DNA from 3 places in the Desulfitobacterium chlororespirans DSM 11544 genome. Region 1 is predicted to be linked to each of the others. Evidence: riboswitches for the same ligand, from Rfam matches in the RefSeq annotation. Region 1 holds a riboswitch; each other region holds the start of a gene.
What was found. Region 1 has a riboswitch for S-adenosylmethionine ahead of BUA14_RS07710 (trans-sulfuration enzyme family protein). Riboswitches for the same ligand answer to the same signal wherever they lie in the genome.
Positions count from the first base shown of each region.

Region 2: it holds a riboswitch for S-adenosylmethionine, as region 1 does, so the genes downstream of both, metA (homoserine O-acetyltransferase MetA) here and BUA14_RS07710 (trans-sulfuration enzyme family protein) in region 1, are expected to answer to the same signal.
Region 3: it holds a riboswitch for S-adenosylmethionine, as region 1 does, so the genes downstream of both, BUA14_RS23480 (methionine ABC transporter ATP-binding protein) here and BUA14_RS07710 (trans-sulfuration enzyme family protein) in region 1, are expected to answer to the same signal.

Region 1 is NZ_FRDN01000005.1:382,714-389,859, forward strand. Features, by position in the region: gene BUA14_RS07680 (hypothetical protein) at 1-461, shown strand, start outside; gene BUA14_RS07685 (GNAT family N-acetyltransferase) at 535-1,062, shown strand; gene BUA14_RS07690 (ribosomal maturation YjgA family protein) at 1,113-1,505, shown strand; gene BUA14_RS07695 (TetR/AcrR family transcriptional regulator) at 1,569-2,219, shown strand; gene BUA14_RS07700 (MFS transporter) at 2,312-3,535, shown strand; gene BUA14_RS07705 (YczE/YyaS/YitT family protein) at 3,651-4,319, shown strand; gene BUA14_RS07710 (trans-sulfuration enzyme family protein) at 4,316-5,461, opposite strand; SAM riboswitch class I at 5,570-5,668, opposite strand; gene BUA14_RS07715 (hypothetical protein) at 5,916-6,272, shown strand; gene larE (ATP-dependent sacrificial sulfur transferase LarE) at 6,324-7,127, shown strand.
Region 2 is NZ_FRDN01000010.1:144,613-151,758, reverse strand. Features, by position in the region: gene BUA14_RS16605 (exodeoxyribonuclease III) at 1-99, shown strand, start outside; gene BUA14_RS16600 (amino acid ABC transporter permease) at 353-1,018, shown strand; gene BUA14_RS16595 (amino acid ABC transporter permease) at 999-1,676, shown strand; gene BUA14_RS16590 (amino acid ABC transporter ATP-binding protein) at 1,687-2,436, shown strand; gene BUA14_RS16585 (cysteine ABC transporter substrate-binding protein) at 2,474-3,367, shown strand; SAM riboswitch class I at 3,726-3,832, shown strand; gene metA (homoserine O-acetyltransferase MetA) at 3,931-4,854, shown strand; gene BUA14_RS16575 (HDIG domain-containing metalloprotein) at 4,929-5,531, shown strand; gene serC (3-phosphoserine/phosphohydroxythreonine transaminase) at 6,028-7,113, shown strand.
Region 3 is NZ_FRDN01000017.1:76,107-83,252, forward strand. Features, by position in the region: gene BUA14_RS23470 (MetQ/NlpA family ABC transporter substrate-binding protein) at 192-1,037, opposite strand; gene BUA14_RS23475 (methionine ABC transporter permease) at 1,204-1,881, opposite strand; gene BUA14_RS23480 (methionine ABC transporter ATP-binding protein) at 1,874-2,896, opposite strand; SAM riboswitch class I at 2,989-3,089, opposite strand; gene BUA14_RS23485 (YerC/YecD family TrpR-related protein) at 3,343-3,684, shown strand; gene hisZ (ATP phosphoribosyltransferase regulatory subunit) at 3,686-4,837, shown strand; gene BUA14_RS28190 (hypothetical protein) at 5,395-5,559, shown strand; gene hisG (ATP phosphoribosyltransferase) at 5,786-6,457, shown strand; gene hisD (histidinol dehydrogenase) at 6,493-7,146, shown strand, end outside.

The DNA of each region.
Region 1 (7,146 bases):
AAGGGGCCAGACTGCTTTCGTTTAATGTCCCTGTAGCGGCAAATATGATAGCTGATTATACTTTGACTAATATTGTGTATTCGCTAATTACGATTCTATTTGGTATTTTACTGTGGTGCTTTTCCGGTAAATTAGCTAAAATTTTGGTTAAGGAAAAAAATCGAAATGAGGCTGTCGGAATAGGAGCTAGTGATCTACAGAGAATAGGCTTTTCAGTATTGGGACTTTATTTTATTGGGCATTCATTGCCAGAATTGGTAACTAAATTAGCCAGTTTGCATACTTCCAACCATGGGTTGCCGGGGCTGCCCGGATTACGAATATATTTTTTAGGAGGAACAATAACCGAATTGCTTATTGGGATAGGCATTTTTCTTGGTTCACAGGGGTTGGTTAATCTATTGAATCTTATTAGAACAGCGGGATTAAAGAGAGATAGTGATTCGGAATTGGAAGAATGATAGAATAATAGAATGGAAGCATGCCAGGAATAAGGTTGGAATGCAGCAGTAGATTTACCAGGAGGGAATAAGAATGGAGTATCATATTCGACCGATAGAAATTGGTGATGGGAAGGGGATAAATATATTAAGGCGCATGCCTGGAGTTTTTGAAAATATTTTGGGTATCCCGTCCGAGCAGTTAAAGCGGAATGAGGATTTTATCGCCAATTTAGATGCCAACCAGCATCAATTTGTGGCGGTAGCCAGGTCTCAGGATGGTCAGGAAGTGATTATTGGACATGCAGGCTTAACGGTATATCCTAATCAGCGCCTGCGGCATAGTGGCGGCATTGGCATAATGATTCATAAAGACTATCAAAATCAGGGTGTTGGCAGTGCCTTGCTGAGCAAGCTTATAGATGTTGGGGACAACTGGCTAATGTTAGTTAGGATTGAGTTGACTGTATTTGCAGATAATGCCAGAGCTATACATTTGTATGAAAGGTTTGGTTTTGAAAAAGAAGGAGTAAAGCGCTTGGCGGCAATAAGAAATGGCAAATATGTAGATGAATATCTGATGGCCAGAATAAACAGATCAAATTATAATTCACAGTCTTAATTTAGCCTATGGGGCCTCGCTATGCTTTCCACATCGAAGAGGAAATGATTATGACAATAAAAAGAAATCGATGGACTTACCTTACCTTGGTTGGAGTAACAATAATACTTGGCTTAAGCAGCCGGCAGTTTTCGGGGTATTTTCCCTATACAATCAATCTCTACTTGGGAGATGCCCTATGGGCACTTATGGTTTTTTTTATGTTTTGCCTTATTTTCAGGTTGAAAGGAACCGGCTGGCTTGCTGCAGCAGCGTTGCTTTTCGCCTTTGGAATTGAAATCAGTCAGCTTTATCATGCTCCCTGGATTGATGCTATAAGGCAAACCCGGCTGGGAGGTTTGGTGCTGGGGTATGGCTTTTTGTGGAGGGATTTAGTGGCCTACACCATCGGAGTGGCAGTGGGAGCAGTCATGGATAGGCGGATAAACGCTTATCTACCTTGACATCTAGGTAGTAGCCTGCTATTATACATACCGAAAGTATGTAATAAAAGATGGGGTATCACTATGGCACGCAATAAGTATCCTGAAGTAACGATAAACCGCATTCTCGATACAGCCATGAAATTGTTCATGTCCAAAGGATATGAGCATACGACGATCCAGGATATCATCGATGGATTGGGAGATTTGAGTAAGGGCGCTATTTATCATCACTTCAAGTCAAAAGAAGAAATTATGGATGCGGTGAATAAAAGATTAGCTGAGCAGGGGATAGCGGATATAAAAACAGTTGCTCACGATCGTAATCTATCCGGGTTGGATAAGCTTGGTAAGATGCTTATGTTTTCTATCCAATCGGCCCAACACGAGGCTCTCGACCAGACCGTACCGCCGTTTCTTAGAAATCCTCAATTATTGGCTCTTCATATGCGTGATACTATGGGCTCTGCAGCCGACCTGCTTACAGGTGTTATTGAGGAAGGTATGAGAGATGGATCTATTCATACAGCTCAACCCCGTCAGCTTGCCCAGATGATTCTCTTGTTTTTTAACGTTTGGTTTAACCCGTGGATGTATTCCTGGACTCCCAATGAGTTAAAGAACATCATTTTCTTTGCAAGAAATGTATTTGAAGAAATAGGGGTCCCTTTATTTACGGAAGAGGTTCTTCAGTCCATTGACGAACTCCATTCGCTTTCCCAAAAACAGAAATAGCTATTCTTTACATATGGATTGTAGAGAATAGCTAATATTTTAAAAAGATACATACCAAACGTCGGTATATTTTAGAAATAGGAGAGGTGAGCATGAGTATCGATTCAACCGATGGGAAACAGCCATGGAAGAGAAGCTTTTTTACGATAACTATTGGTCAAACAATGTCTATAGTTGGAAGTTCAGCGGTACAGTTTACGCTAATTTGGTGGGTTGCCAGCAATACCTCTTCACCACTTGTGTTGGCTATGGCAGGGTTGTTTGCTTTTTTGCCGCAATTATTGCTTGGCCCTTTTGCTGGGGTCTGGGTAGATCGCTTAAAACGAAAAACTGTAATTATCTGTGCCGATCTCTTTATAGGGATGGTAGCCGCTGTTTATGCACTGATCCTTATCGGAGTAAATCCGCCTTTTTGGTCGGCGTGTGCTGTTCTCGGGATTCGTGCCATTGGCAGCGTTTTTCATACTCCGGCGATTCAATCAGTGATACCGTTGCTGGTTCCGGAGGAAGAGCTTGTTCGGGTGAATGGTTGGAGTCAATTTGCTCAGACAGGTGCTCTGATGCTGGGGCCGGTTTTGGGAGCGGCACTGTATGCAATTTTTCCACTCCCCATCGTATTATTATCTGATTTAGCGGGAGCATCGCTGGCAAGCATTGCTGTGGCAGCAGTCAAAATCCCTGAGTTAAAAAAAGAGAAACAGCTTGCTCCAAATTTTCAAAAAGAAATGCGAGAGGGAGTGGCTGTTTTCCAGAGAGATAAAAAACTGTGTATCGTTACCTTGGCGGCTGCATTTTCCATGATTTTTTATATGCCACTTTCTTCATTCTTTGCCCTGATGACCAGTGACTATTTTAAAGCAAGCGCTTGGCATGCCAGTATAGTCCAATTTGGCTATTCAGGGGGAATGATGTTGTGTGCTTTGCTGATCGGAGCCTATGGCCGGATCAAAAAGAAGCTGTTCGTGGTGCATATTGGACTTCTGGGATTAGGACTTACCTCTTTTTTCTGCGGTTTACTTCCTCAGAATGAGAACGCTTTCTGGCTCTTTGCAGCATTATGCACGCTTATGGGAGCAAGCGGAAACCTCTATAATATTCCCTATATAGCCTATATGCAGGAGAAAATCCCTCGTGAGGTACAAGGGCGTGCTTTTTCTATCATGGGCAGCCTCATGTCGGCAACAATGCCGCTGGGACTTTTAATCGCGGGACCAGTAGCTGAAATTTACGGGGTAAAATTCTGGTTTTATCTAACCGGTATGGCGTTTTTTATCATTACAAGCATTAGCTTTCTTTTGGTTGCCTCCCGGCCCTAATACCGTTTTAAGAATAGGATATTCTTAGAAATAAAATAAAGGTTTGGAAATGTGCGCAATAAAATGTTACACTTATTAGATAATCGATCAGGAGATATTGAGGAGAAGTGCGGATATGAGTTTATGGAAAAGGCTTATGTATTTATTTTTGGGCACTTTTTTATTATCCTTGGGCATTGTGATGACCATGAAAGCCAATTTAGGCTATGCCCCCTGGGATGTGTTCCATCGGGGGACTGCCGATACTGTCGGCATGACGATTGGCAATGTTTCTATAGTGGCCAGTTTGGTAATCTCTATCATAGTCGTATTGCTTGGAGAGAAGCTGGGTATTGGCACTATCTTTAATATATTTGCCATCGGAATTTATATGGACTTACTGTTACCTTTAAAACTAATCCCTGAGATGCAGAGTTTCCTTCCAGGGATGATTATGCTCATTCTTGGTTTATTCCTTTGCGCTTTTAGTTCCTATCTCTACATTGCCTCTGGTTTTGGAGCAGGCCCAAGGGATAGTCTGATGGTGGCTTTAGAGAGAAAGACTAAACTATCGATAGGGCTTTGCCGTGGGATTATTGAAGTAACGGTGTGCTTGATAGGCTGGATTTTGGGCGGACCAGTAGGAATTGGTACAGTTATTTCTGCATTTGGAATAGGTGTCTGCGTGCAAATGGTCTTTACTTGGGTGAAATTTGATGCGACCTCGGTAAAGCATGAGACCATTGATGAGACCTTTAAGAATGTGAGAGGGTTCTATAAAAAATCCGCTGGAGGAGATGCCTAAAGCATCTGTTTTAAAGCTAGTTCTAAATCGCCAATGAGATCTTCGGCGGCTTCGATGCCCAGGGATAAGCGGAGAAGACAATCGTCCACCCCAAGCCTTGCCCTTACTTCGAGAGGAATATCAGCATGGGTTTGGGTAGCGGGATAAGTGATTAGAGATTCTACACCACCAAGGCTCTCCGCATAGGAAATAATCTGGAGAGATTTTAATATTGCGGGGACTAAGCTGGGGCTGTTTACCCGGAAAGATAGCATAGCTCCGAAGCCTCGGGCTTGTTCAAGTTGAGTTGCATAGCCGGGATGATGCTCAAGCCCGGGATAATAGACCGCGGTGACAAGGGGGTGCTTCTCCAGCCATTGTGCAATCTGGAGGGCATTTTCTTCTTGTGCTCTCATGCGCAGGGCCAAGGTTTTCAAACCCCGGATAACTAGCCAGGAATCCTGGGGGCCCAATGTAGCGCCGAGAGAGTTCTGCAAACGTCCAAAGCGAGCTGCAAGTTCTTCTCCTTGAACCACGACGAGGCCCGCCACGACATCATTATGGCCACCGAGATATTTGGTGCCACTATGAATAACAATGTCGGCACCTAAGTTTAGTGGTTTTTGCAAATAGGGTGTAAGAAAAGTATTGTCCACTATATTTAAGAGACCGTGCTTCCGACACAAGGAAGCGATCCCCTTTAGGTCGGCAACCTTCATAAGAGGGTTGGTTGGTGTTTCGGTGAAGATGGCCTTTGTTTGGGGACGGATCTCTTTTTCTATGGCACCGAGATCACTGGAATCCACAAAAGTGACTTGGAGGCCAAAGCGGCTGAAGACCTCCTCAAGGATACGGTAGGTTCCTCCATAGAGATCTTCGGTGACGAGAAGATGCTCGCCCTGGGAGAATAAGGAGAGGATGGTAGTGATGGCGCCCATGCCTGAGGAAAAAGCAAATCCTTTGGTACCTTCCTCCAGGCTTGCCATAGCATCTTCTAAAGCTTGGCGGGTGGGATTGCCGGTTCGCGAGTAATCAAAGCCTGTGCTTTTGCCGAAGCCGGGGTGAGCAAAGGTAGACGAATGGTAAATAGGAAAGCTGATCGCTCCATAAGGATCGCGGCGATTGCCGATCTGGGCCAGTTCGGTTAAAATATTCATTTTCATTCCTCCTACTATGAACATATTGGCAAAGATATTCATGTTGCTGAGCTTCAAAGAAGATTTGACCTAACAAAAACGACCTCCAAAGAGGTCGTGAATTGTTTCCACGTCCTCTTATCTTCGAACCTGATGGTTCTCTGGATTTAGCACCTCACATATGTAGGTTGCCGGGCTTCATGGGGCCAGTCCCTCCGCCTCTCTTGATAAGAGCTTTGACATAAATTCATATTTAATTCACTTTAGCCTAATAAGATGTTTAGGCTAATATTATATTATTCCTATGGGCTTTGCAAGTGAATTTTTTGTGTTCAGATATACTTCATTCTGAAAAGAGGAAAATCCTATGCTTTTTGAGAATATCTTAGTTAAGCGGAGCTAAACAGGAGTCCAGCCTTGAACTGTTTTCACTGGGGACAAGATTGGTGGGTAACTGATTTATAATTTGTGGAGGAGAGCTATGATGATGGAGGCAATTCTTTTCTATTCAATAGCACTTTTTATTATTATATTTCTTGCCGTAAGGCTGGCTATACAGCCATTAATCAAAAGCACCAATGCCGTTGCGGTTAATGAGGAAAGTGAATTAAGCTTGGTTAAGTTGCAAGCTATCGGGGTGCTGGATAATGATGAATTAGAAGAAGTCATACAGTTTTATAATCAAAAGAAGGTTTCCAGTAAAAATATGAAAGAATTAGAACGCTATACGAAAGTGCTTTCGGAATTAGTCAGGCAAGGAATCTTGACTCAGGAGGAATATTCTCAAAAAATGGAGAAACTGAGAAACTACTATTTTAGCGATAGTTCTAAAGCATAGATCGATTGAAGTGTGAAAGTTAATTAAGTTTGAGTAATCTGGAGGTAAATCATGCAAGCAAAGCTGAATCACTTAAAGCAAATTATCAAAGAAATGGAAGCGGTTGTGGTGGCTTTTTCAGGTGGGGTGGACAGCACCTTTCTCTTAAAAGTAGCTCATGAAACCTTGGGGGATCACTGTCTTGCTGTCATCGGCGCTTCGGAAACTATGCCTTCAGCCGATTATAACAATGCTTTGCAGCAGGTCCAAGAGTTTGGAGCAAAGTTTTTGGTCATCGAAACTGAAGAAATGGGCAAAGAGGAGTTTGTAAAGAACCCTCAAAATCGTTGTTTTCATTGTAAAAATGAGTTGTTTACAAAGCTCTCAGGCATTGCCCAAGAGAAGAAGATCAATTGGGTTCTTGACGGGAGCAATGCCGACGATCTTAAAGATTACCGCCCCGGCATGCAGGCGGCCAGAGCGCTGGGGATCAGGAGCCCGCTGCAGGAAGCCGGTTTAAGCAAAGAAGAGATTCGTCAATTGTCCAAGAAGATGGGACTTTCAACTTGGGATAAGCCCTCCAGCCCTTGTCTATCTTCTCGCTTTCCTTACGGAGAGGAGATCACGATCGAAAAGCTTCGGCGCGTAGAGCAAGCGGAAATTTTACTTAAGGAACTAGGATTTACAAATTTAAGAGTGCGTTATCACCAGGATATGGCCCGATTGGAAATTCCTAAAAAGGATTTTTTAAAACTTATGGAACTGGACCATGATACTATTGTCAAGCCCCTCAAGGAATTAGGGTTTACCTATATTACTCTGGACTTAGAGGGTTTTCGAAGCGGCAGTTTAAATGAAGGAATACAAATTCTGTAGCACTGCTTCATAGTTCTAT
Region 2 (7,146 bases), on a different contig from region 1:
TGTGTCTCGGAAAGCCTGAAGAATGAGCTCAAAGACGCTATGATCTACGATCAGATCATGGGCTCCGATCATTGCCCGGTGGGCCTGGAAATTTTCTGATTCTCCTATGTTAATAGTTTGTTGACCCACAGATAGTGTGCGGCCCAACTAAAAAAGAAAAAGGAACTGACATCTCGCGAACCTTATTCCGGTTCAAAAGCTGTCGGTTCCTTTTTTGCTTTGGCAAAAATTAAGGATTGACAGAGCGACAGTCAGAATATATAATTCCGATATGTCATACTAAATATATAGGAATTATATAAATGTGTGTGAGCAAAGAAGCTTTGCAGAATGGACTGAAAGAGAGGCCGGCATGAATTTAAATTGGGAATTCATTCTTCAAAACATCCCTTTATATGAAAAAGCGGCCTGGCTTACCTTAAAGCTGGCTTTTGGGGGGACACTGTTCTCCCTGCTCCTTGGCCTGATCTGCAGTGTCATCATGTATTACCGTATACCTCTTTTAAAAACGATCATGGGAGGGTATATAGAGCTCTCCCGGAATACCCCTTTGCTGATCCAGGTCTACTTTCTCTATTTTGGACTGCCGAAGCTGGGGGTGACATTAAGTGAGACAACTTGTGCGATTCTCGGTCTTTCCTTTTTAGGAGGGAGTTATATGGCTGAGGCCTTGCGCGGCGGAATGGAAGCGGTGAGCAAATCCCAGATTGAATCCGGCCTGAGTTTAGGGCTTTCGAGGTGGCAGCTGATCCGCTATGTGGTATTCCCTCAGGCTTTTTCCTTCAGCATCCCAGCCCTTGGTGCCAACTGTATCTTCCTGCTCAAAGAAACCTCCGTCCTCGGAGCCATCGCTATTCTCGATCTTATGAATGTTACCAAAGATTTGATTGGGATGTATTATCAGACCGTTGAATCCCTCTTGATGTTGGTCGTTTCTTACTTAATCATCCTGTTGCCTTTGTCTTTGTTCTTGACTTGGTTGGAGAGGAAGGTGCGCTATGCTGAATTCGGCCCTTGAGATGCTCTTTACCTCACAGAATATAGTGCGTCTGCTGGAGGGGTTGCTGGTTACAATAAGGATTGCCTTCATCGCTATCTTAATCTCTGCCTGCACAGGAATTGCCTTTGGTCTGCTCATGACCATGAAATCCAAGCTGATCAAAGTGCTCTGCCGCCTTTACCTGGAAGCCTTCCGAATTATTCCCGTCCTTGTCTGGTTATTCATCGGCTATTTCGGCATAACCTCAGTCTTTAATATTCATCTGGAAGGTGAGGTCATCGTCATCATTGTCTTTATTCTCTGGGGGACGGCAGAAATGGGTGACATCGTCAGGGGCGCCCTGGAGTCCTTGCCCCGGCATCAGAGCGATTCCGGTAAAGCTCTGGGTTTAAGCTTTGGGCAGCTTTACCGGTATGTTTTAATTCCTCAGGCTGTAAGACGGATGCTGCCTGCCACGATTAACCTGGCCACACGGATGGTCAAGACCACCTCCCTTGCGGTACTTATCGGGGTGGTGGAAATCCTCAAAGTCGGTCAGCAGATTATCGAGAACGCTCGCTTTACCGTTCCCACTGCCTCCTTCTGGATTTATGGACTTATTTTTATGCTGTACTTCATCATGTGCTATCCATTATCCCGTCTGGCCAAGAGACTGGAAGCCAAGTGGAGTAGTTAGGAGTGATTCAATGAGTAGTGAGCAAAGAGAGATTTTATTGGCAATCAAGGATTTGCATAAAGAGTATGGGGGCAAACCCGTTCTTAAGGGGATTGATCTCCAGGTTCGCAGAGGTGAGGTCATTGTGGTTTTAGGGCCCTCCGGATGCGGCAAAAGCACTTTGCTCCGCTGCCTTAATGGTCTTGAACCCATTCAAAAAGGAGATATCCTGCTTTCAGGTCAAAGCCTGATCAGAGGAAAAGTCGATTGGGGGCAGATTCGTCAGCAGATCGGTATGGTTTTTCAAAACTATGATCTTTTTCCCCATATGACGGTGCTTGAGAATATTCTCCTGGGGCCGACAAAGGTACAGAACAGGGAACGCAGCCAAGTCATGGAGCAAGCCAAGGCCCTTTTGGAAAGAGTGGGGTTATTCGATAGAATAGACGCTTGGCCAAGAGAGCTATCCGGAGGCCAGAAGCAGAGAATCGCTATCGTCAGAGCCTTATGTATGAATCCGGAGATCATGCTTTTTGATGAGGTGACAGCATCCCTTGATCCGGAAATGGTCCGGGAGGTTCTTGACGTGATGCTGGGCCTGGCCAAACAGGGAATGACCATGATCATTGTCACTCATGAGATGGGCTTTGCCCAAGCGGTCGCCGACCGGGTCGTCTTCATGGATTCAGGTAATATTTGTGAAATTGCCGGTCCCCAGGAGTTCTTCAATAACCCACGCACCGAGCGGGCGAAGCAATTTCTTAATATATTTCAATATTAGTGCCCCAAAACCAAGAGAAGAAAGGTTGAGAGAAAAGATGAAAAAGATGATCAGATCCCTAGCCCTCGTTCTGGCCGGAGCATTGCTCCTGGGCGGACTTGTGGGGTGCGGCCAGACAGGCGGCGATCAAGCAAATAATGCCAACAACGCAAATAAGTCAAACGGTGCCTCTTCAGCAGGCTCCCTGGAAGAAATCAAGCAGCGGGGAACCCTGAGGATTGGCGTATTCAGCGATAAGCCGCCCTTTGGTTATGTAGATGCCAATGGCCAGAATCAAGGCTTTGATGTGGAAATCGCCAGACGCTTCGCCAAAGACCTTTTAGGGGACGAATCCAAAGTAGAGTTCGTATTGGTGGAGGCTGCCAACAGAGTACCTTATCTCGAATCCAACAAGGTCGACATTATTATGGCTAATTTCACAGTTACAGAAGAAAGAAAGCAAAAAGTGGATTTCGCCAACCCTTATATGAAAGTTGCCCTGGGCATCGTCTCACCTGACGGAGCCTTGATCACCTCTATCGACCAGCTTCAAGGGAAGAAGGTTATTGTCAATAAAGGAACCACAGCTCAGGATTATCTGACCAAAAATCACCCGGATCTGGAACTTCTTAAGTATGATCAAAACACGGAAGCCTTTGAAGCCTTAAAAGATGGCCGGGGAGCCGCCTTAGCTCATGACAATACGGAAGTTCTCGCCTGGGCCAAATCCAATCCGGGCTTCACCGTAGGTGTACCTACTTTAGGCAGCACGGACACCATTGCACCGGCAGTAAAGAAAGGCGACACCGAACTCTTAAACTGGATCAATCAGGAGTTGGCAGAGCTCGCTAAAGAAAATTTCGTAAAGCAAGCCTATGAAAAAACCCTCCTGCCCGTGTACGGGGACGATGTAAAACCTGAGGAGTTAATTGTCGAAGGCGGGAAACTTTAAGCTCAGAGTATAGATATCTAAGGATAATGAGGAATAAGACGGTTCTCATCCTGCTTTTAGCCGGGGAGAGCCGTCTTCTGTTATGAAAAAGACCTGTAAAGGAGTCTCAAAAGCCTCAGATAAATGCTGAAAAGGGACCCACAAGCGTAGCTTTACGCACAAGAGTGAACGGATTTAGCGGAGGGGCGGCCAGGTTAACCAGCCCCGGAGCTATGGAGAGAGCGTTGTGCGTAAAGCTACGCGACTCGGACAATCCCTTTACAATAATTTTGTTATAGAGCAGATTGACTTTAGTGCCAAGATGTAATAATATAGTGCCAATGACGATTTACATCGTCATCAACTAAATACAGCCCATTTCTTATCAAGAGTGGTGGAGGGACTGGCCCGATGAAACCCAGCAACCGGTATTCGGATGAATACAACGGTGCTAATTCCTGCGATGGAAGCATTGATAGATGAGAGAGGAATTTTTAGCGATACCCTCTTTCTTGGAAAGAGGTTTTCTTTATTTTGGGAAGAATGAACAAAAAATTTTCTAAGTGTAGCGAAGGGAGAATACTATGCCGATCAATGTACCCGATGGCCTGCCTGCAGCAGAAATACTCACTAAAGAGGATGTTTTTATTATGGAAGAGAAGCGTGCCGAACATCAGGACATTCGCCCTCTCAGTATTGTCATTCTCAATCTCATGCCTAATAAGATTATAACAGAAACACAGATTCTCAGACTCTTAGGGAATTCCCCCTTGCAGGTGGATATTACCCTTCTTTACCCGGAAACCCATTGTTCCAAGAATACCCCGGAAGAATACCTCATTAAGTATTATCAGACCTTTGACAGCATCAAAGATCAGAAATTTGACGGCATGATCATTACCGGTGCCCCTATCGAGCAGATGCCCTTTGAAGAGGTTGATTTTTGGCCGGAGCTGCAAAAGATTATGGACTGGAGCAAAGCCAATGTCTTTTCCACCCTGTTCATTTGCTGGGGAGCCCAGGCCGGGCTTTATCACTTCTTTGGTGTTCCCAAGTATCCCTTGCCGGCTAAAATGTTCGGCGTATTTCCTCATACCTTAAACCGCAGGGATATCCGTTTGCTCAGAGGTTTTGATGATATCTTTTATGTTCCTCACTCCCGGCATACAGAAGTCAGAAAAGAAGATATCGTCAAGGTGCCGGAGCTGGAGATTTTTTCGGAATCTGAGGAGTCTGGAGTCTATCTCGTCGGGACCAAGGGTGGCCGGCAGATTTTTGTCACAGGTCATTCCGAATACGATCCCTACACTCTGAAAGCAGAATATGATCGAGATATATCCTACGAACTCCCCATCAACATTCCTCAGAACTACTATCCTGGGGATGATCCCAGGCAGATGCCTGTCGTCAGGTGGAGGGGGCATTCCAATTTACTTTTTGCCAATTGGCTGAATTACTATGTCTATCAGGAAACTCCCTATAACCTTGAAGAACTGGGCAATAGATAAAGTGCTGTGTCCAATCAAAAATACAACTGAAGTATTGCTAAATACAAATACCACGATAGAAAGAAGGATGTCGGATGCCGGATTATACAAAGGATAGGGAGGCTGCTTGGCAGCTTCTCAATGAGTATGTAAAAAGCGAGACCTTATTGCGTCACTCCCTGACAGTGGAAGCGGTGATGCGCCATTTTGCTTCCCTTTATCAGGAAGACCCTGACCTTTGGGGGAATATCGGCTTATTGCATGATATTGATTTTGAGCTGTACCCTGATCAACACTGCCGCAAAACCCGGGAGATCCTCACCCCCCAAGGATTGCCGGCAGAATTCATCCGGGCTATTGAAAGCCATGGCTACGGTCTGGTCCATGATGTGGAGCCCCGGGAGAACGTGGAAAAAGTCCTATTCACCATTGACGAATTGACAGGTTTGGTCTCAGCCACGGCTTTGCTTCGTCCCAGCAAGAGCCTTCATGACCTGACTGCCAAATCCGTTAAAAAGAAATGGAAGCAAAAAAGCTTTGCCGAGAATGTCAACCGGGAAGTGATCGAAGCCGGAGCCGATCGTCTGGGCAAGGATTTGAACGAGATCATCGAAGAGACCATCAAAGGAATGCGCACCGTCGCCCTTGCTATCGGCTTGGAAGGCAATGTGGAAACAGGTGTCGAAGCAGGAAAATAATTATTTTGCTGATACCTCTTGACAAAAAGCTGTGTAATAGATTAGAATCATAACAACGTCAATCTATAGTCCAACACGATGAAAGGACGTCCGGCGCCGAATATGTGTAGAGAGCTGACGGTTGGTGCAAGTCAGTCATAGAAGCGAAGTGGATTCCATCCTGGAGTGGCCAATGAAGAATTGTGACGGGTTCCGCCCGATATCGCGGACATAAGTTGGCCGATTACGGCAACATGGGTGGCAACGCGGGAATAACCTCTCGTCCCTGATTGGGATGAGAGGTTTTATTTATTTTCTGTGCTGCACTGTCCTAGTTCTCCTTAAGGATACTAAGGAGGATAGGGGCAGGATTTACCGCCCGTAAACCGTAAAGGCTGAAACTTGGGTGGCACCGCGGAAAACCCGCCCCAATGACTGGGGTGGGTTTTGTCTATTCTGGATAACCCAATATCTGTCAACATTCATAAAACATTATAAATAAGGGGGAAATTTCAAGATGAAAAGAGTGTACAATTTTTCAGCAGGACCGGCTGTATTGCCTGAGGAAGTCTTAAGAGAAGCCGCAGAGGAGATGCTGGATTATCAGGGAACGGGCATGTCCGTCATGGAAATGAGCCACCGCACCAAGACCATTGAAGGAATGATGAACGAAGCCGCTCAGGACTTAAGGGACTTGCTAAAGATTCCTGATAACTACAAGGTGCTCTTCCTCCAGGGAGGGGCCTCCCAGCAATTTGCCATGGTTCCCATGAACCTGATGAAGAACCGGGTGGCGGATCATCTGAACACCGGGCAATGGGCCAAGAAAGCTATTTCCGAGGGAAAGCTGTACGGCAAAATCAATGTCGTCGCCTCATCAGAGGACCAGAACTACTCCTATATTCCGGACCTTAAGGATTTAAAATTCTCCGAGGATGCAGACTATGTCTACATCTGCCACAATAATACCATCTTCGGCACCAAGTTTAATGAGCTTCCCGAGGTGGGAGATAAACCTTTAATCGCCGATATGTCTTCCGATTTCCTATCCGAACCCATCGATGTCACCCAATATGGACTTATTTTTGCCGGAGCCCAGAAGAATGTAGGGCCCGCCGGAGTCGTGATTGTCATTATCCGGGAGGATCTGATCACAGAGGATGTTTTGCCGGGAACCCCCACTATGCTCAAATATAAAGTCCATCTGGATAACAATTCCGCCTATAATACACCGCCGGTTTATGGAATATACATCTGTGGTAAAGTGTTCAAATGGCTCAAAAAGCTGGGCGGACTGGAGGCTATGCAAAAGATCAACGAGGAAAAAGCCGCCATTCTTTATGATTATCTGGACGCCAGTGCCATGTTTAAAGGAACCGTGGTGAAAAAAGACCGCTCCTTAATGAATGTTCCCTTTGTGACAGGCTCTGAGGAACTGGATGCCAAGTTCATCAAAGAAGCCAAGGCCGCCGGTTTTGAGAACCTTAAAGGATATCGCACAGTAGGCGGGATGAGGGCCAGTATTTACAATGCCATGCCTATTCAGGGGGTCAAGGATTTAGTGGAATTCATGAGAAAGTTTGAAGCAGAAAACAAAAAATAAGCCTGAAATAAAAAAATAAAAAAGATAAACTGA
Region 3 (7,146 bases), on a different contig from region 1:
TGAGGCTTTACAAATGGAATCCAGTAAGCATGATCGAAAAATTAAGGACTTATACTTAGTGAACCTGGCGAAGGGTAAGAGTAAGGATTAATTGTTAAGATTAAAATCATAGAGTGTATGGCAATGAGAAAAGCCGCCCTCAACTGAGGAACGGCTTTTATTTATATTTATATGGGGTGAAGCGTTAACTCTTAGAAAGCAGGAACGACGGCACCTTTGTAGGTATCTTCAATAAACTTCTTAACTTCTGGAGTGTTCAAAGCATCCACTAATTTTTTGAGGTTGGGATCGTCTTTGCGATCTTCTTTGGCGACCACGATGTTGGCATAAGGAGAATCTTTGCCTTCAAGGACAATAGCATCCTCAGTGGGATTGAGGCCGGCTTCTAAAGCGTAGTTGGTGTTGATGACAGCTCCGGCAATTTTGGGGTCAGTAAGAGCGTGGGGAAGTTGAGCAGCCTCAATGGCTTGAATTTTTAGCTTTTTAGGATTTTCAGCGATATCCAATTCTGTTGCGGTAACACCGGCACCGTCTTTGAGTTTAATCAATCCGGCTTGTTCTAAGACGGCCAAAGCGCGGCCGCCATTGGAGGGATCGTTAGGGATGGCAATAGCATCACCGTCTTTGAGTTCATCGATTTTGGTTACTTTTTCAGAGTAGAAGCCCATGGGCTCAATATGCACGGTGCCGATGATCGCCAACTTCATGCCTTGAGCAAGGTAGGTATCCAAGTAAGGAGTGTGTTGGAAGTAGTTGGCGTCGAGTAATCCGTCGTTAACGGCTGGGTTGGGAAGAGCGTAATCCGTAAAATCAACGATTTCCAGATTGATACCTTGTTCCGCTAATTTGGGTTTGACGAATTCAAGTACTTCGGCATGGGGAACGGGGGTAGCTCCTACTTTGATCGTCACGGGCTGATTAGCATTACCTGAGGCGGGCGGAGTGTCGGTTTTCTGAGGGGTGCTTCCGCACCCGGTAAGTACCAAGGACAGGGCTACTACGGAGCCGATAATTAAAGTCGAGAGTTTACGTTTCATTCTTATTTCCTCCTTAAATTCTTCTTTCTTTTCCTCTGAAGATACACATGAAGACATTTCTGTGAGATACTCTTGAGAAGATATATGCTCAAGCCTTCTCTCCAAAGAACATGACAGGAGTACCGGTATCGCCCGCCATGAATTTGAGTGAGCGCTTGGAACATGCTTAGTGGTGATTAATCCGGCGAGCCAGTTTGGTGCCAAAGAGTTGAACTAATTGGACGATTATCACGAGAATGATGACGGTCATAATCATCACGTCGGTCCGAAAACGTTGATGCCCGTAGCGGATAGCCACATCTCCTAAGCCGCCGGCTCCGATGGTCCCCGCCATGGCGGTATAACCGACAACGCTGATGGTGGTGATGGCGGCGCCTAAGATAAGAGAGGCCTTAGCTTCAGGTAAAAGAACTTTACGGATAATCTGCCAGGGTGAGGAGCCCATAGATAGGGCCGCTTCAATGACCCCGTAAGGAATTTCTTTAAGCGAACTCTCCACCATACGGGCTACGAAGGGTGCCGTGGCAAAGACCAGAGGGATTATTGCCGCATTCGTACCGATGTATGTGCCCATGATGGCCTGAGTGACAGGAATCAAAGCGAGAAGCAAAACGATAAAAGGTGCCGAGCGAAAGATATTGATCACTGTCCCGAGGGTGCGTTCTATCCAAGGATTCGGTGAGATGTGATCGGGTGAAGAGATGACCAGAATGACCCCCAGAGGAACACCAAGAAGATAAGCCAGCAGAGTGGAGACGATAACCATGTACAAAGTCTCTCCCGTGGCAGGGACCAGAAGTTGGTAGATGGTATCCCAGTATTGAGGGTTGGTAAAATCAAACATTTTGGATCACCTCCACTTTGAGTTCACGCTGGGAGAGATATTGATGAGCTAAAGCCAGTTGTTCAGGATCTCCCTGCAGCTCTAAGGTTAAGGTGCCAAAGAGCGTGGAGCGGAGGTGGTCGATGCTTCCGTAGAGGATATTGGCCCGAACCTCGCATTCTTTCATCAGGTCGGCAATGATGGGGTCTGATGCCCGTGAACCCAGGAATTGGATGCGCACAATCTGAGAATTGGGATGAGTGGCCAGTTCACGAAGCAAATCTTCAGGGAGTTCATTGGGAAATACAGTGGAGATAAATTCCTTGGCAACGCTGGACTGAGGCTGGATAAAGACGGATTCCACAGGTCCTTGTTCAGCGATTTTTGATTCATGGATGACGGCCACATCGGAGCAGATCTCTTTAACCACTTTCATTTCGTGAGTAATCATAATAATGGTTAAGCCGAAGCGTTGATTGATATCCTTTAAGAGATTCAAGATGGATAAAGTGGTTTGGGGGTCAAGGGCAGAAGTGGCCTCGTCGCAAAGGAGTACTTTGGGGTTGGTGGCCAGGGCGCGGGCAATTCCCACTCTTTGCTTTTGACCGCCGCTGAGCTGGGAAGGATAGACATGGGCCTTATCCTCCAAGCCTACTAAGGGGAGCAGCTCTTTAACCCTCGCTTCTATCTCTGGTTTTTTAAAACCGGCAATTTCTAAAGGAAAAGCAATATTATCAAAAACGGTGCGGGACTGGAGCAGATGGAAGTGCTGAAAGATCATGCCGATCTTTTGCCGGGCTTGCCGGAGTTCTACTGCGGACATGGCTGTTAAATCCTGACCATCGATGATGATTTTACCCCCGGTGGGCTCTTCCAAACGGTTGATGCAACGGACAAGGGTGCTTTTACCGGCACCGCTTAAACCGATGATGCCGTAAATGGCTCCTTTGGGAATATCCAGGGAGATATTTTCAATGGCTACTACTTGCTCTTTGCGGGAGGTGTAAACCTTTGTTAAGTTCTCAATTCTAATCAACGCTGTTCCTCCTCGTTAGGGTTCTAATTCAATATAGCAAAAAAATAGCAAAAAACTCCACGAGGAAATCCGCGGAGTTATAGTCGGGTTTCCTCTCATCTCCCAGTATTTCCTGCAGGATTTAGCACCGTGCATTTTCATGCCGGTTGCCGGGTTTCATCGGGCCAGTCCCTCCACCTACTCTGGATAAGAGTGTTTATTAACTTAGAGTCAAGCTTCAGTTGAAATCTTGATAGACATTATCTTAACATAGTGTATAGCGTCTTGGCAAGTAATTTTTTCAGCCTGAAGGGTTTCCTTGAGAGTTATTTAATGCTTCAAACAGAGTATTATGGAAGGTTAAACAAATGAGGGACTAAACAAATTTTTCTGAAGAGAGGTTATGAATATTGACAAGGGCCCTATACTTTAATAAATTAAAGTATAGAAGTATAAGGAGATGATCGATGATGGATGACTACAAAGACGATGAATTCAAGGGGATTGATCAGCGCCTGCGTGATTCTTCAACAGATGCGCTTTTTGATGCTATTTTATTATTAAAGGATCGGGAAGAGTGCTATCGGTTTTTTCAGGATATCGCTACGGTGGCGGAGATTAAGTCTTTGGCGCAGCGTCTGGAAGTGGCCAAGCTTCTGGAGAAGAATGTGACCTATACCACCATCGCCCAATCCACTGGTGCCAGTACGGCGACCATTAGCCGGGTTAAGCGGTGCCTGTACTTTGGGGCCGACGGTTATCAGATGGTCCTGAAGCGTCTGGAAGAGAAGGAAAAGGGGGAGGATTAATATGCCGCGAAGTTCTTTGGGATTAAGAATCCCGGAAGGGATGCATGATCTTCTTCCTGATGAGTTAGCCCTACAAGAGCAGGCTGAGACTTCTGCACTGGACTTATTCAAAGCATGGGCTTATCAGAAGGTTGCCACTCCGACCTTGGAGTATGGGGCATGCATCCAGCCGATTGAAGAAGAAGGAGATAGTTTCTTTAAGCTCTTTGATCGTCAGGGCCATGTTCTGGTGCTGCGTCCGGAGTTAACCACGTCCATCGCCCGGATGGTCAGCACCCGGATGCGGGGGACCGCCTTTCCTTTGCGTTTATGTTATGCGGCGGATGTTTTCCGCTATTCTAAATCTCATAAACAAGAATTCAGGCAAGTGGGAGTGGAGCTGATTGGGTCGGCCTCCTCTGCGGCGGATGCCGAAGTGGTCGCCTTAGCCATTGAAGCTCTCCGCAAAATTGGCGGAATGGACTTTCAAATCAATTTGGGACATATGGGGATCTTTACCGGCATTATGGCCGAGTTAGGGGTTCCTCAGGAATTCCAGCTCCATTATCAGGAGAAGCTGGCCCGCAAGGATTTTGTAGGGATTGAGCGGTTGGTTAAGGATTATGGCTTTGAAGCAAGGGTCCAGGACGTTCTTTTAAAGCTTCCCCATCTCCATGGTAAAGAAGATATGCTGGATCAGGTTCTGGAGTGGAGCCGGCGGCCTTCCTTGCTGGAAGCGGTGAATGCCCTGAGACAGGTCTATCGATACTTGAAAGATTTCGGAGTCCAGGACTATGTGTCTTTGGATCTGGGGATTTTGCGCGGCTTCAGCTATTATACGGGGGCGGTCTTTGAGGGCTATGTTCCCGGAGTGGGTTTCCCCGTTGTCGAGGGGGGGCGCTATGACGCTCTGTACGGTGATTTTGGGGAGGATACCCCGGCCACCGGTTTTGCGATCAATCTCAAGGCGATCATTGAGCAGATGGTCTGCTCCAATGCTGAAAGGCCGGAGGTTTTGGTCTACGGCAGTGATGTTTCCAAAGTGATCGCAGAGGCCCGGAAACTCCGTCAAACGGGGAAACGGGTGGAGATGTGTCTGGAGTCCCTGACTCAGGAACAAGCCATGGAATCAGCTGAGTGCAAAGGAATTAAGGCAGTCGTTTGCGCAAAGTGATTAAAGACAAAAAGCGTACATGAAGATTACCCCTCATATACCTTGCAATTCACTTCAAACAAGCTATAATTAGTAATAGGTGGAAATTAAAAAGTCGCCGTGACCTGAAAGTGTTGGAGCACTTCCAGGCACGAGCAGGTGTACTGGCACCTACACGTAACAGTCCAGCTGTCCACGACGACAGTCTTATTATACAATGCCGCCCCTTTCTGCACAAGCAAGGCGCCTGTGCCGCGGGTGAAGTGTGTGTAATGGAGCGTCGGCGGGAAGCAGGCTGTGCGGCTTCACGCAGCAGGAGATTCAGCCTATTCCTGACTTAGGCAATGGAAGAGGTCTGTTCGTGTACCCGGTTATGCGGACCGCTTTTTTATTCACAACTGGTTTGCTTCCGGTTGACTGGGGTTGGGTTAGGATTCAGCAGATAACGAAGCAGGGCGCATGTGTAGGGTAAAAAAAACCTCGCATGCGCCTTTTTAATTTCCCCTATAAAAGCAGCCGCCGGGGCCGGGTTATGACTCGGAGCCTTGCCGCTGCTTGATATAGGGGGTATAAACGAGATGGATTACCGGAAGATGTATTTTCAGCTGGCGGCTAAAGTTGCCGATGCCATGGATATCCTTTCGAAGGCACAGGAGGAGGGAGAAGTCGCATTTATGAATGGAGAACCCTTTCCAGAGCTTAAAGTCATTGCCACTCAAGAAGAAAATCGTGATTCTGAATGATCAACATGTCCCGGAACCTGACAACGTTGTCGGGCTCCGGGACATGTTGTTACTCCTACAGGCAGTCCTTAAGCTATGGGTAGAGCGGCAGGAAATTCATCGGAAATCAGTTATTAAATATTAAAAAACTATTGCCAGGGAAAAATGAGGTTGTTATAATAACCATAACACGCTAGTACTTTAACTAATTAAAGTGATAAAATACATGAAGAGGAGTTGAGAGAGATTGGCTCGGAATTTCTTAACCATCGCTCTTCCTAAAGGAAAACTATTGACGGACTCCCTGGAAGCTCTGACAAAGATAGGAATTGAATGCCAAGAGGTCAGTGAAGAGTCGAGGAAATTGGTCTTTCCCCTGGAAAAGGCCCAAGCTCAGATCATTATCTGCCGCCCTACGGATATTCCCACCTTTGTGGAATATGGGGCGGCGGATATCGGTTTTGTCGGTAAGGATACCCTGCTGGAAGAAAATAAAGACGTGGTAGAGCTTTTGGATCTGGGGTTCGGCTATTGCCGCTTTGTCGTGGCCATGCCGGAAGAAAAGGTTCCGCCCCGCTTGCCGGACGGCAAGTTTGATCTGAGCGGTTTAAATCACCAACGGGTGGCGACCAAGTTTCCCCGGGTAGCTGAAGACTTTTTCCGTGAGCAGGGGATGCAGGTTCTGCCCATTAAGCTTCACGGCAATATCGAGCTGGCTCCCCGGGTGGGGCTGGCGGAAATGATCGTGGATATCGTGTCCACTGGAACCACACTGCGGCAAAATAGGCTGGTGGAGATTGCTCCCATTCTTGAAGCGACGACAAGATTGATTGCCAATCGGGTTGCTTATCGGATGAAGCATGAACGCATTAATGAGCTGACTGAGAAGCTGCGTCAGCTTCTTGGCAAAGCCCCTTAAGCTCGGGAGAGTTCGTTAAGATGGAGGGAACAGCTATGGAGATAAAGACCTTAGAGGAATTGGATTTGACCACGCTTACGCGCAAATCCTATGGTGATGATCAGTTGCTGGAGCATAAAGTAGCAGAGATTCTTTCTGAAATTAAGAAAGAAGGGGATGAGGCCCTCTATGCCCTGACAGAAAAATTTGACGGAGTAGATCTCCGTACATCCGGGCTGCGCGTCAAGGAAGAAGAAGTGGCAAAGGCTTACTCCCAGGTGGATGAAGAATTTCTGGAAGCCCTGCGGCTTGCTAAGGAGAAGATCACCTCCTATCATGAAAAGCAAAAGCGCACCTCATGGCTGGATGCCAAAGAAGACGGCAGTATCCTGGGGCAGCTGCTGCTGCCCCTTAAACGGGTTGGTATTTATGTGCCGGGAGGAACCGCCGCTTATCCTTCTTCAGTGCTGATGAATGCAGTCCCCGCCGTGGTAGCAGGGGTCGAAGAGATCGTGATGGTCAGTCCTCCAGGCAAGGATGGCAGCTTGCTGCCGGAAGTTCTGGTAGCTGCCGCGGAAGCCGGAGTCACGGAAATCTATAAAGTAGGAGGGGCTCAGGCTATTGCCGCCTTAGCCTTTGGTACAGGGGAAATCTCTCCTGTGGATAAAATCACCGGACCGGGGAACATTTACGTCACCCTGGCCAAAAAA